2 regions of the Arthrobacter sp. G119Y2 genome follow, and region 1 is predicted to be linked to the other one. Evidence: riboswitches for the same ligand, from Rfam matches in the RefSeq annotation. Region 1 holds a riboswitch; the other holds the start of a gene.
What was found. A riboswitch is a leader RNA that binds a small molecule or an ion and turns the genes downstream of it on or off. The one in region 1 is predicted to bind cyclic di-AMP.

Region 1 (7,159 bases):
TTTTCGCGACGGCGGCGGCATCGATGCTCTCGTCAAAGTCAATGGTGGCGATGACGTTGGACCGGTCTTCGGGGCGGGCCACAAACGGTGTGGCCACCGGTGACGCCTCAGCCCAGGAGTAGATCCTGGCGGCGGAGTCCGCCGTGCGGCCGGCGGCGAAGGTCAGGCCGCCGTTCGCATTCAGCCATTCAACCTGCGCGTTGAGGGTCACCAGGGTGGCCAGGGACGGCGTGTTGTACGTCTGGTTCAGCCTCGAGTTGTCGATGGCTGTCTGGAGGTTAAGGAAGTCCGGGATCCACCGGTCCGAGGAATTGATCCGCGCCGCACGTTCCAGGGCGGCGGGGGAGAACATGCCCAGCCACAGGCCCCCGTCGGAGGCGAAGTTCTTCTGCGGCGCGAAGTAGTAGACATCGGATTCGGCGAGGTCCACGTCCAGTCCGCCCGCAGCGGAGGTGGCATCGACCAGGATCAGGGCGCCGTCGTCGGCCCCTTCCACGCGGCGCACCGGCGCGGCGACACCTGTGGAGGTCTCGTTCTGCGGCCAGGCGTAGACATCGACGCCGGCTTCGGCCGCCGGATCCGGGCGCGTGCCGGGCTCGGCCTTGATGATGGAGGAAGCCGCCAGGAAGGGCGCCTTATTGGTGGCGGCTGCGAACTTGGAACCGAACTCGCCGAAGGACAGGTGCTGGGCCTTGTTGTCCACCAGGCCGAAGGAAGCCACGTCCCAGAAGGCAGTGGAGCCGCCGACGCCCAGCACGACCTCATAGCCCTCGGGAGCGCGGAACAGGCTCGAGAGTCCCTCTCGGATGCTGCCGACCAGGTTCCGGACGGGAGCCTGCCGGTGCGAAGTGCCCAGCAGGTTGGCTCCGGCGCGTGCCAGGGCCTCCATTTGCTCCGGACGCACCTTGGAGGGGCCGGCTCCGAACCGGCCGTCCAGTGGAAGGAGTTCAGCGGGGATCTTAAGCGCGGCGGTTTCGCCCATGGGTAATCGCTCCAAGCGGTAGGCAGGGTGCTCTGATGTGCCTTTCCATTCTGCCCCACCGGCCGGTTTCCCAGCCATTCGTGACCGACGGTTGCGGGCGGTCCAGCGGTGGGCGGAATTATCTGCACTCTGTACAAATAAGCTAACGTAAGGGGCAATAATGACCTCCGGCGGCGGTGTCCGCCGTTGTTCTCCTGAATCTTTCGCACGAGTAATCTTCCGCACGAGTAATAGGAGCGGCCTGTCATGACGGACCTCATCGACACAACTGAGATGTATCTGCGCACCATCCTTGAGCTCGAGGAAGAGAACATTGTCGCTCTCCGGGCCCGGATCGCGGAACGGCTGCGGCACTCCGGGCCAACGGTGTCCCAGACCATCGGCCGGATGGAACGGGACGGGCTCGTGGTGGTTTCCGGCAACCGGCATCTGGAGCTCACCGAGCTGGGCCGGCGGCGCGCCACCGAGGTGATGCGCAAGCACCGGCTGGCTGAACGGCTCCTTGCGGACGTGATCGGCCTGGACTGGGCCTATGTCCACGACGAGGCCTGCCGGTGGGAACACGTCATGAGCGAGCGGGTTGAACGCCGGCTCTATGAACTGCTGGGACACCCCACCGAATCTCCGTACGGCAATCCCATCCCGGGACTGGAAGGAATCGGCGGCACGGCCGCCGAGCTGTTCCACCACGGGGTTACAAACCTCGTTGCCGCAGTGGCCGCCGCCGAGCCCGGAACCAAGCTGACCCTGGTCCGGCTGGCCGAGCCGGTGCAGGTGGAACCGGAGCTGCTGACCCAGCTGGACGAGGCAGGGCTGCGCCCCGGGGCCGAGCTCACGGCCGAGGTGGTGGCGGGCTACATATCGGTGCGGGTGCCGGGCATCGAAGGAGCCCTGGAGCTTCCTCCAGAGGTCGCCTCACACGTGTTTGTGTCCACCGCCGGATAACGGAATGGTCTCTTTTGGCCGCCGTCCCTTATAGTGACTTACTGACGTTGAAATAGCACCGTTATCCGGGCCTTCCGCCGAACCCTGCCACTGGCCCGGAACTACAGACCGTTCAGGCAGGGGCGGAGGACCCATCAACTGGCAGCCGAGGCTGCCTTGGGGTGAAGCCTCCAGCATCAGCACACAGCCGCTTACAGGCGCACTGTGCCGAGTGTGGGGCCGAGTTTCTCTACTCGAATCCGACAGCTAACTTCGCAGGCATATGAGAGAGGTATATCTTGTCGAAGCACGCTGCCCCGGGCAGACGCCGCGCGTCTGCTCCGGCTACCGCCCCGCGTCCCCGGAACGGACAGGCCTCAGGCCGCCGCCGGGCTGAAACCAAATCGAACTCCATCGGTGATGCAGCACAGAAGGTCGCCATCACCGCAGCAACATCGGGCCTGATCCTTACCGTGGCCCTTCCCACCACCGCAGCCGTCAGCGAACCGGTCCAGGAGATGCAGCCTGCCGCCGTCGAGGAAGCTGTAGTGGTTTCCGCTGATCCCAACGCCAGCGTTGACTTCGAGCGCGCTGCGCTGAGCAGCAAGTTTGATCCGGATGCGAAGCTGCGCCAAGTAGTGGTGGCCTCGGGCACGGAGATAGCCGCAGGTGCCGCGAAGGGCACTCTTGCCACTCCGCTGGCTGCGGACCTGGTTCAAACCTCCGGTTTCGGCTACCGGGTCAGCCCCATCACCGGCAGCGCCGGGGAGCTGCACCGCGGCCAGGACTTCGCAGCAGCCTGCGGCACGGATGTCACCGCTGCCGCTTCCGGCACCGTTACCTTCGCCGGCTGGCACGCCGGCGGGGGCGGTAACCGGATTGTCGTGGATCACGGCAACGGCGTGGAGACCACCTACAACCACATGTCCAACCTCGCGGTGGGTGTGGGAGCGAGCGTGGAACGCGGAGACCTGGTTGGTGCCAGCGGCACCACAGGCGCCTCCACGGGCTGCCATCTGCACTTCGAGGTCATGGTTAACGGGGAAGTTGTCGATCCGCTCGGTTGGTTGTGACCGCAGGATAACCATTCCGTGACCGGAACGTGACATTAAGCAAATGTTGTTGTACGCTCTTCCTCGTGCCTGATCGGCCAAAGATCGGGCACTCTCGAACAGATCGCCGAGCTCTGCCACTGTTTGAGATCCGTTCGCTACATCGCATGGCAGAGGCGGGGGAACCACATTCGGGTTTCGCAAGAAGCCCTAGGGGTTAAGTTGCACGGGCCTTACGGTCCAGCAGCCGGGTGACTCCCATCCGAATCCGACAGCTCACCTCGTAGGCATTGGGAGAGGCAAACTTGTGTCATCAGTAGCTCACGGCCGCCGTCGCGCGGTCACCACTCAGACGAGCCCGATTTCAGCACTATCCCGGGCCGTTACCTCCAACGCTGGATCCATTGGCCGCCAGGCCGCCGTCGTCGTCGCCGCTTCCGGCCTCGTCCTCGCAGCGGGCCTGCCCGCCCAGGCAGCCGTCAGCACCGAACGCCAGGCCCTCGAAGCCACTCCGCTCAGCGCAGTCACCTCCACCGGAGCCGTTTCGGTGTCGGCACAGGCGCCGTTCGAACTGGCAACGCTTCAGTCCGTTTCCTCTGTTTCCGGTGCGGACTACCGCGCACAGGTTGCAGCTGAGGAAGCCGCTGCCGCCGCCGCCGCAGTTGCCCAGGAGCAGGCTGCCGCTCAGGCCCAGCAGGCCAAGCAGGCTGCTGCCGTACAGACCCAGCAGGCCGCCGTGAGCAGCAACGCCTACACCGCGCCCGCTGCAGCCCCCGCAGCCAACACCCCCGCACCGGCAGCACCCGCTCCGGCTCCGGCACCCGCTGCCAGCGGCGTTGGCGCAGCCCTCGTGGCTTCCGCCTACGGCCAGATCGGCGTCGCCCAGGACTGCACCGCCATGGTCGAGAAGGCACTGCGTTCCATCGGCAAGTCCGTTGGCGACCTCGCACCGGCACAGTTCTACGCCTACGGCTCCGTTGTCGGCTCGCCTGAGCCCGGCGACCTCGTCATCACTGCCGGCCACGTAGCCATTTACGTGGGCAACGGCCAGGTCATCAGCGGCGGCTTCAACGGTATGAACACCGTTCTGCACCCGCTCTCCTACCTGGGCGGCGCAAGCTTCGTCCGCGTCAGCTAAGCGCAGCTGCCAGATAACGGAGATTGCACCAACATGTCATCAACACTTGAGCGCGCCCGCCACCGGGCGCCGGTAGAACGCACCGCACCGCTGACGGCGCTGGCCCAGGCCGTAACCGCCAACGCCGGAACCGTAGGACGCCAGGCAGCTGTCGTTGTCGCCGCATCAGGACTTGTCCTGAGCACCGGCGTCGCGGCTAACGCCTCCGGATCCGAACTGGCTCGCGACGTCCAGACCAGCACCCTCGATCTGACTGCTGCCGCGCCGCTGACGGTGCCCCACACCGCCACGGTGAACTTCGACCGCCCCGCAGCGGCCGGCGTTATCCAGGCACCTGTTGCTGCACCGCAGCCGGAAATTGCAGTGCAGGCACAGAGCGGCGCAGAGCTGGACGCAGCAACACAGCAGACCGCAGCCCCGGCACTGGAATCGACGGAAGCCGCTGTGGCACCCGCCGCATCCGGCGCTGCTGCTCAGGAAGCCCCCGCCGCCTCCTCGGGGACGGCTGCGATCATTGCCGCAGCGGCCTACGCGCAGCTTGGCGTCTCGCAGGACTGCACCATGCTGGCGACAAACTCGCTTGCTGCAGCCGGCATCAGCTTCCACGACTGGCCTGCAGGCTACCTGTCCCTGGGCAGCACCGTGAGCGCTTCTCAGGCCGTCCCGGGCGACCTGATCTACTACGCCGACGGAGGCATGGGCATGGCCCACATCGCTGTCTACATCGGTAACGGCCAGGCGATCCACGGTGGTTTCAACGGCAATTCGACTGTCGTAGCACCGGCCGAGCTGGGCTCCGGAGGCGTATACATCCGGGTCGGATAGGCACTCCGCCACCAGCTGTACCGCCGGTTCCATCACCGGCCGTCAAGGGTTCTTCCTTCGGGGAGGGCCCTTGAGCCGTTTAAGCCCCGTACTGCCGCGGGAAATGGCCAAGACCCGGATCGGGGCATACTCTTTTCCATATCATCCGAAGTATCGTCCTCCTCCGTCGGTGGACTGCTCCGCCGACGGACCGGCATGCGAAGAGGAATTGCATGCGCACTCTCGTTTTGAATGCCGGCTACGAGCCGCTGGCGGTAGTGAGCTTCCGCCGGGCACTGGTGCTGGTGCTTTCCGGCAAAGCCAGCGTTGTCGCGGAGAGCGGCGACCCGGTGGTGGGCCCCACCGAAATCCTTCCCCGGCCCTCCGTGATCCTGCTGCACCGGTATGTGAAGATCCCGTATCGGGAAGGCACGGCGGCAACCCGGCGCGGGGTCCTGCGACGCGACGGTCACCAGTGCGCCTACTGCGGGAAAGCCGCCTCGACAGTGGACCATGTCCTGCCCAAGTCACGAGGGGGAGGGGACAGCTGGGAGAACATGGTCGCCTGCTGCCTGCGCTGCAACAATGCCAAGGGCGACCGGACACTCAGCCAGATGGGATGGCAGCTGAGGTTCCGCCCCCAGCCTCCGCGGGGCGCGAGATGGCAAATCCGTGAACTTGAACGTCCGGCGCCGCAGTGGAACCAGTTCCTGGACGCCGGCACAGCAGCCTGATGCCTGACGTCAACGGGGAATTGCCCTGCTTCAACGCCATTATCCTGGCCGGCGGAAGGTCTTCGCGGCTGGACGGGACGCCCAAAGCGCTGCTGCAGGTGTCCGGCCGTACCTTGTTGGGCGTTGCCCTGGATGCTGCGGCTGCGGCTTCAGCGGTAGCCGTCGCCGGTCCCGAGAGCCTGTCCGCGGCTGTCGCCGGCGCCGGTGCGGACGCCCTGCTGGTGCGGGAGGACCCGCCGTTCTCCGGGCCGGCGGCAGCGGTGGCAGCAGCCTCGACTGCGCTGTCGGCGCTTGATGCCCGCATCGGCAGGCCGCCGCCGGGCTGGACACTGGTTCTTGCCTGCGACATGCCGTTTATCGGTGCCGCTGTCGGTACGCTGCTGGCTGCCGCGGCCGCCGATTCCCAGGGCTGCGCAATGGAGGGAGAGCAACCCCGGTCACTGATGGCGGTTGACGAATCCGGCCGGGCGCAGCCGTTGGCCGCACTGTATCTGACCGCTGATTTGGGTGCGGCGGTACGGCAGCACGACAGGCCTGGCGGGCTGGAAAATCTCTCGATGAAGAGGCTCCTTGCTAGGGTGCAGAGGAGGGACGTTGCGGTGCCCGCCCACAGCACGGCTGATATCGACACGTGGGAGGACGCCCGGCGATGGTCGGTGGAAACCGGCCGCCCCGCAGACATCTAAGGCCCGGCGTGTGGGAGAAGGCCAGCTTAAGGAGCAGGAAATGGCAAGCCAGGAAGAACAACTCGAAGCGTGGTGCGGCCGGTTGCTGACCGCCTTGGAGCTGGAAGGAACCGCGGTGGACGTCGACGCAGTGCTGCAGTTGGCATCCGCCGCCGCGCACTCGGTGGTCCGTCCCGCTGCTCCGCTGACTACCTTTGTGGCCGGGTTCGCGGCAGGATTGGCGGCGGGCAGCGGACAGGCAGACGACGCCGTCGCCATGGGCGCAGCAATGCGCGTGGCGGCACGCGAATGCAAGAACTACGGCGAAACCGGAGACTTCAATGACAACTGACAATTCCACTCCCGTGATACTTCCGCTGCAGCCCAACTCGCCCTGGGCACAGGCGCGCAGCCTGGCTTTCTCGGCGGGCCGGCCGCTGCCCTATGAAACTGTTCCCCTGGCCGAAGCACTGGGACAGGTGCTGGCCGAGGACATCACCGCCCTGCAGCCGGTCCCGCACTATGCCTCGTCCGCGATGGACGGCTGGGCCGTGGCCGGTGCCCCGCCGTGGCGGCTGGTGACGCATCAGGAACCCAAGACGGAACGGTGGCAGATCCACAAGGAGTCCGGACGCCGGCCGCTGCAGCCGGGTCAGGCCGTCGCCATCCTGACCGGCGGCGTGATTCCCGCCGGAGCGCACAGCGTGCTGCGCTCGGAAAGCGGGATCCTCTCCGGAGGAGACAGCCCGGTGCTGTCCCTCAGCGAATCTGCCCGCAGCGATGAGCCCCGGACCGGCGAACACATCCGTCCCGCCGGGGAAGAGGCAGCAGCCGGGGAAGTGACGATCAGGCGCGGCACA
Region 2 (7,159 bases), on a different contig from region 1:
CGTTCACCGGCGGCCGAGTCACTGCCAAGCGTGAACGGCGGCTGGGCGCTGTTGTGCTGTCCTCCACACCGGTCCGCCCGTCACCTGAAGAAGGCCGGGCAGCCGTAGCCCGAGCCCTCGCCCGCGAAGGGCTGGGAGTCATCGGCTTTTCCCCGGGGGCCGACGCGCTTCGGCGCCGGATGGCACTGCTGCACCGCGAACTGGGGGAGCCCTGGCCCGATGTTTCCGAACCTGCGCTGCTTGCCCGGCTTGATGACTGGCTCGCACCGGAACTGCAGGCGCTGGCCGCCGGCGCGTCAGTGAACGGAATCGACCTCACGGAACCGCTGCGCCGGCTGCTTCCATGGCCGGAGGCATCGCGGCTGGGGGAGTTGGCGCCGGAACGGCTGCAGGTCCCCAGCGGATCCCAGGTTCGGATTACCTATCCCGCAGTGGACGACGACGGCGGCCGCCCGGTAGTGGCGGTCAAGCTGCAGGAGTGCTTCGGCTGGGCGGAGACGCCGCGGTTGGTTCAGGGACGGGTGCCGGTACTGTTCCACCTCTTATCACCGGCCCGGGCGCCGCTGGCTGTCACTGACGATCTGGCATCCTTCTGGTCAGGACCCTATCTTCAGGTACGTGCCCAAATGCGGGGCAAATACCCCAAGCACCCGTGGCCGGAAGACCCCTGGGCGGCAAAGGCCACGGCAAAAACGAAGGCCCGGATGTAGCGCCTGAGACGGAACGGATGCCGGGAGCCGGATGCCGGGAGCGGTAGGAGATGAATCACGTGAGTGGCTCCGTTGGCGGGCGGGCCTGCGCTCATAGGCTGGAAAGGCGGCAATTTTCCTGTTCCCTGCCGCAGTGAAAGGCTCGTTACCCCGTGAAGCAAGACATCCGTGGCTTCCTGGCGGTCCCTGCCGGCCGCGGGCACCGGTTCCCCGCTGTGCGGGTGGCCGCAGGGATGCTGATTCCGCTGCTGGTACTGATTCTGCTGGGCCGCACCGATCTCACGATGTGTGCCATCTTCGGGTCGCTCACCGGAGTTTTCGGCCGCTCGGAACCGCACTGGCGGAGGCTTCGCCATCAAGCCCAGTCCGGCGTGCTGATGTGCCTGACCGTGGTGGCCGGAGTCTCCATGTCCGTTGCCGGGCACGGCGACTGGGAGCTGGTTGCTGCCGCCACCGTTGTCGCCATGGTCATCTCGGTGGCTGCGGACTTCCTGCGCATCAGGCCCGCCGGTCCCTTTACCTACATCTTCGCGTTTACCGCCACCGCCGCCGCTCCTTTTGCGGGATCCGTCGGTGAAGCTGCCCTGGCCGTCTCCGGAAGCGCCGCAACCGCGGTCCTGCTGGGGATCGCCGGCCGGCTCCATGCCCGCCGCCACACCCCGGTCCTGCTGCGGCAGCAGGTTCCGCCGCCGGAAGCAGCACGAATCCTCGCCCACTCGGGACGGTACGCCGCCGCCGTCGCCGGCGCCGGTTCACTGGCACTGCTTCTGGGGCCGGGACACAGCTACTGGGCGATGCTCGCGGCCTGCGCACCGATTGCCGCAGCAGATGCCGCGCACGCTCCGGCCAGGGCCAGCCACTTCATCCTGGGAACGTACGGCGGCGTTCTGCTCTCCGCCCTGCTGCTGCAACCGGGATGGAGTCCGGTGCAACTGGCAGTCCTCCTGGCACTGCTGCAGTTCGGCGGCGAGGTGTATGTCATCAGGCACTACGGGCTCGCCATGGTCTTCCTGACACCCGTGGCGCTGCTGATGACCGGCTTTGTCTCCGTCCAGCCGGTCTGGGAGCTGACCGTGGACCGGGCCGTTGAGACCACCATCGGCGCGCTGGTCGCCGTCGTCGTGATTCTGCTGACGACGGGCCGCGGCGCGGAACGGGTGAAGAAGCTGTTGCGGCGGCCAGCCCCGGCCGCGCCGGATCGGCAGTAGGCGGCCGAGCCGCTGATTCCGCCGTGAGAGCTCCCTGCGGCCGGCGGGCCCGGGTGTTTGGGCGAGCCCGCGGCTAGACTTTCGGGCATGACGGACCGTCCCCGGATCCTGGTCGTGGAAGATGACCGCAGCCTGGCGCGGATGCTGGCGGAGCTCCTGGAATCCGAAGGCTATGCAGTGACGGTGGCCTTCGACGGACAGCGGGCCCTGCACGAGGGGCTGACCCACCCGTTCGATGTCCTCCTGCTGGACCGCGGACTGCCGGCCATCGAGGGGCTCGATGTCCTGGCCCGGCTGCGCAGCCGGGGCATCTACGTGCCCGCGCTGGTGCTATCCGCTCTGGGAAACCCGGCGGACCGGGTGGAAGGCCTGGACCGCGGCGCCGAGGACTATCTGGCCAAGCCCTTCGACATTGACGAACTGCTGGCCCGGCTCCGGGTGCTGCGGCGCCGGAATGTTCCCCGCACGCCTGCCCTGCCCGTGCCCGGCGGAGTCCTGGATACCACCGGACGTACCGTGACCACCGACTCGGGCGAGGTGGTGGTCCTCTCCGACCGCGAAGGTGCCCTCCTGGAACAGCTGGCACGCCGCCCCGCGCAGGTCTTTCCGCGCGCTGACCTCCTGGACGCCGTGTTCCCGGACGCGGACGACGACGGCGTGGTGGACACGTACGTCCACTACCTTCGGCGGAAGCTGGGCAAGGGCATCGTGCTGACGGTGCGCGGCATCGGATACCGGCTCGGAGCTCGGACGTGAAGCACCCCGGGGGCAACCCGGAAGATGCCGAGCTGACGCGCGCGTCGCTGCGCTTGGCCGTCCAGTTCACGGTCCTGGTTGTGGTGCTGCTGGGCCTGGCCGCGGGGCTGGTGTACGGACTGGTATCCACGCAGACCCGGGAAGCTGCGGAACAGACACTGTCCTCGGCCGCACAGTCCGATTCTCCGCGGGAGGCTCCGCTGGATGTCTTCCTGGCCGTGTACGACGACGGCCGGCTGGCTGTTTCCCGCAACATGCCTTCGGGGCTGCCGGATGAGGAGGCGCTGGCCGAAGTGGCTGAGACCGGCGTCGCCCGCCGGGATACCGTGACCGCCGGGGACCGCACCTACGAGGTCCTGACCACCCGCCGCGGCCGCGACGTAGTCCAGGCGGCCGTTGACACGCGTGAATCCACCGAACAGCTCCGGCGCCTGGCCGTGGCACTGGTGGTTTCCGTGGCGGCGGCGGGGCTGGTGGCCGGAGCGGTCTCTGCCCTGGCGGCGCGCGCAGCGATGCGTCCCATGGCCGAAGCGCTGGCGCTGCAGCGCCGTTTTGTTGCGGACGCCAGCCACGAACTGCGGACTCCGCTGACGCTGCTCAGCACCCGGGCGCAGCTGCTGCGGCGCCGGCTCGTGTCCGACGCCGCCGGGCCGGCGCCCCAATCCAACGCTGACGGCAGCGGGGGCCGGCCGGACCAGGAAGCGGTGCAGGCGGCCGACGACGTCGTGGCCGACACCAAGGTGCTGACCGGGATTCTGGAGGACCTGCTGATGGCTGCCGATCCCCGGCAGACCGGGCCGGCGGAACCGGTGAACCTGGTTGTGCTGGCGGAATCAGCGGTGGCGTCGCTGCAGCCCGAAGCCAGGCGCCGCGATCTGTTCCTGGAGCTGGATACTCCGGCGCCGGAGGTTATTGTTCTCGGCGGTCAGTTTGCCCTGCAGCGGATCTTCACGGCTCTGGGGGCCAACGCGTTGGACTATGCCAGATCACTCGTGCGGGTTTCCGTGCGACCCAGCGGCAGGGAAGCAGTGATCAGGGTTATGGACGACGGTCCCGGCTTTCCACCCGGATTCAGCCGGCAGGCCTTCGAACGGTTCGCCTCTACCCGGAACCAGGCCCGGAAGCCAGCCGGGGACCCCGCCGAAAAGGATGGCCGAACCGCTGAATCGGGACCGTCGCGCGGCGTAGAAACGTCAGCAGAGCCGCGGCACTACGGGTTGGGCTTGGCCCTGGTCGCAGAAATAGCATCCCGTTACGGCGGCAGCGTCCGCGCACTGCCTGCCGCGGGCGGTGCGGGCGGAGCGGGCGGTGCGGGCGGAGCGGGCGGAGTGGTGGAAGTCCGGCTGCCGCTGGCCGGAAAGCGGCCCTAAGAATCCTCGAAGAATCTGATCCGAAAATGGATGCGTAAGCAACCCACTATTCGGAGGTGAAAACCACTATGGCAATCCGGGACAAGGCCAGGGGACCGCTTGGCTGGATTCTCGGCGTCGTCGGGGCCCTGGCACTGCTGGTTGGTTCTTTCTTCGCCGGCATGGCTACCGCGGATTCCCCGGCGGATCAGGAACAGGCCTCGGTGACCGAGCAGCAGGACGAGGGCACGGAGAACAACACCGAGACGGAAGACTCGGACACCAGGCCCGACCGCGGTCCGCGTTCCGACGAAGACAACGGCGGTTCGGACTCTGAGGCGGACGCCGACAGCGAACCGGATGCGGATGACCGTGATGAGAAGTCCGGCGAGAAGCCGGACAAGGGCTCCCGGGACAGCGACACTGAGATGGGCCGCCCGGACCAGGACCAGGACGCGGATCAGGGCCGGCACGGACACCATGACGGCCACCGCGGCGGCGGCAACGGTCCGGACGACGACGGCGGGCCAGGCGCCGATAACGACGGCCGCGCGGAGGAGGACGACGCCCGGGAACAGGACGAGCCTGCCGCCTGAGGACCGTCAGACCCAAAGGCAGCCAACTCCATCCAGACCGCCAACTGAACAAAAGCCAGCTGAACGAGAATTCAACTGAGACATTCCAACTGAGACATTCCAACTGGGACATTCCAACTGGGACGAGAAAAGGAACGCCCGGCCAATGGCCGGGCGTTCCTTTTGGTTTCACCGAAGGTTTGGGACGTTCGCTTCCCGCCCCTGCGGTAAATCTAGTGCTGCGTGATTACGCTACGCGGTAGTACGCGGCACCGGAACCGACGTTAGCGCTCTGCTGAACAGTCTGGTTGCCGTTCCATCCGCTGTGGATGGCTTGGCCGTCGCCGATGTAGATAGCGATGTGGGCAAAGCCCATGCCGCCGTCGGCGTAGTAGATGATGTCGCCGGGCATCGGGTCAGAGACCGGGGTTCCGTAGGCAGCAAGCTGCGCGGGGGCCAGGTCGCCAACTGAGTGGCCTGCTGCCCGGAGGGCAACTTCCACCAGCACGGTGCAGTCCTGCATTGCACCCATCTGGGAGAAGGCGGAGTTCAGCATGGTCTGGTTGGTGCCGGTAACAGCTGCGCCGGCTGCGGGAGCAGGAGTCACCGAGGAGGCCTGGGTGCTGATGCTGCCGAAGTCTGCAGTCTCTGCAGCGGCGGCCGGAGCGGCGTAAGCAGCTGCCGGTGCAGCTGCAGCAACGGGAGCTGCTGCTGCGGCGCCGCCGGCGTACGTGATGACGTCACCGGGGTAGATGATGGATTCCAGCGCAAGGCCGTTCTGCGCCAGGATGTCGTTCAGGTTGACGCCGTATGTGGCGGCAATCTTGCCGAGCGTGTCGCCGGCCTGAACAACGTGGGTGGAGCCCGAAGCTGCGGGAGCTGCTGCCGGAGCGGCAGCAGGAGCAGCAACGGCGGCAGGTGCGCTGTAGGACTCGGCTGAGTCGTTGGCGATGACACCGGCAGAAGCCGGAGCTGCCATGCCGAGCATCAGGCCGGAACCTGCTGCCACAACGGCAGCGGTGCTGCCGATGGTGCGTGCTTTGCCGCTGGTGGAGTTCGCAATTGCGGCCCACATTCCGGCGGTCTCGGCACGGTGGCGTCCACGAGTGTTATTGAAAGACATTGAGTTACCTCTCCCGATACCTGCGAGGTGAGCTGTCGGATGCGGATGGGAGTCACCCGGTCAGCCGTAGAAAATCTTTGGCTGACTTAACCCCAAGGATTCAAAGGAACCCGTTTGTGGTTCCCCCGCCTCTGCCGAAGTGTGAATATCTGTGGACCTTGGCCAGCGGCAGAGCTAGGTAACAAGCCAAGGGAGCCGCTTCAGATAACGGCACGACCACTACGCTACAAGACGATTACGGGAGGATAACTATTTAGTAACGGACCTCGCAGTACCGTGTGAGTGGCGCCTCTTTATGCTAGGCGTGGGCCGTGACACTATGGGCCGCGCCTGCGCCTCTCCGGTCCGGTTAGTTCGTCTGGCGGATCACGTTGGCAACGGCGAAGTTGCCGAATCCCTGCAGGAGGTCGCCGGGCGCCAGCCTCACATCGCGCGCCATTCCCGCGCCCTTCAGAACGGCACCGCGCTTCTCCGGCGGGCTGGACCGGTAATCCCCGCCGTCGGCAAGGACCACGGAATCAGCCTCGACAGCTCCCAGGATCTGCGAGCCGGAACCGAGCACGGACCGCCCCGTCACCACGGGGCCGTTAGCCAGCCGGGCGCTGTCGCCGACCGCAACGGCATCTGCCCGGCCGGCTTTGAGCTGCACGCTGCCGGGGCCCAGCGTAATGTCGGACCCCAAAAGGATCATCCCGCCGTGTTCGGCGGAGACATAAGCCCCCGGGTAAAAGACATTGCGGTGGCCGATCACGCAGGAGCTCTCATTGTCGGCCTGAAGTACGACGCCGGGATAAAAAACATTTCCTTCGCCCAGCTGTACTTTTGCGGAAATCAGCGTTGATGACGGATCCAGGATCTGCTGCGTAGTACAAAGCTGCAGAACTTCCGCGACGGTGAGGAATCCAAAATCCTGGCGAATACTGTCGGCATCTGTTCGCTGAGGAGCTGGCATCTTCTTCTCTTTCTTCGTCATCTGGCCGGAACGCAAAGATCAGCGGGAACCGGGAGCACTCCTAGCCTACCCGCCCCTGCGCGTGCGCCGCCGCTTGGGAACCCCGGGGAGTGCGGGCAGCGCGCAAATTTCATACACCAGACTCATATCGTGCTTAGGACCTAATGCGCCATGATGGGACCGGGAAAAACATTTACCGGACGGGTAGGGAATGCGCGCATGAGCCAAAGAGCCGCCGGGACGGTTTTGGAGACCGCGCAACTCACTCTGGAACCGCTGCACCCGGAGCATGCTCCGGAAATGGTGCAGGTCCTGGCACCTCCGGGACTTTATGAATTCACCGGCGGACTGCCGCCCGGCCTGGAAGTGCTGACTCACCGCTACATCCTCCAATCAGGCGGAGATCCGTCGGGGGCACAATTATGGTTGAACTGGGTTTTCCGGACTCGGAATACCGGATCCGCCGCGGGTTTTGTCCAGGCAACG

Region 2: another riboswitch for cyclic di-AMP. It lies ahead of WKB88_RS02550 (LysM peptidoglycan-binding domain-containing protein); the one in region 1 lies ahead of WKB88_RS16655 (M23 family metallopeptidase).

What each region holds. Positions count from the first base shown of each region.
Region 1 is NZ_JBBPFS010000009.1:77,928-85,086, reverse strand. It holds gene serC (phosphoserine transaminase) at 1-982, opposite strand, end outside; gene WKB88_RS16660 (metal-dependent transcriptional regulator) at 1,229-1,927, shown strand; cyclic di-AMP (ydaO/yuaA leader) riboswitch at 1,993-2,203, shown strand; gene WKB88_RS16655 (M23 family metallopeptidase) at 2,206-2,979, shown strand; cyclic di-AMP (ydaO/yuaA leader) riboswitch at 3,105-3,262, shown strand; gene WKB88_RS16650 (NlpC/P60 family protein) at 3,266-4,096, shown strand; gene WKB88_RS16645 (NlpC/P60 family protein) at 4,130-4,921, shown strand; gene WKB88_RS16640 (HNH endonuclease) at 5,134-5,634, shown strand; gene mobA (molybdenum cofactor guanylyltransferase) at 5,634-6,320, shown strand; gene WKB88_RS16630 (DUF6457 domain-containing protein) at 6,361-6,651, shown strand; gene WKB88_RS16625 (molybdopterin molybdotransferase MoeA) at 6,641-7,159, shown strand, end outside.
Region 2 is NZ_JBBPFS010000001.1:529,427-536,585, forward strand. It holds partial or broken gene hrpB (ATP-dependent helicase HrpB) at 1-710, shown strand, start outside; gene WKB88_RS02530 (FUSC family protein) at 863-1,918, shown strand; gene WKB88_RS02535 (response regulator transcription factor) at 2,006-2,674, shown strand; gene WKB88_RS02540 (sensor histidine kinase) at 2,671-4,044, shown strand; gene WKB88_RS02545 (hypothetical protein) at 4,101-4,619, shown strand; gene WKB88_RS02550 (LysM peptidoglycan-binding domain-containing protein) at 4,846-5,721, opposite strand; cyclic di-AMP (ydaO/yuaA leader) riboswitch at 5,725-5,875, opposite strand; gene WKB88_RS02555 (hypothetical protein) at 6,071-6,673, opposite strand; gene WKB88_RS02560 (GNAT family N-acetyltransferase) at 6,893-7,159, shown strand, end outside.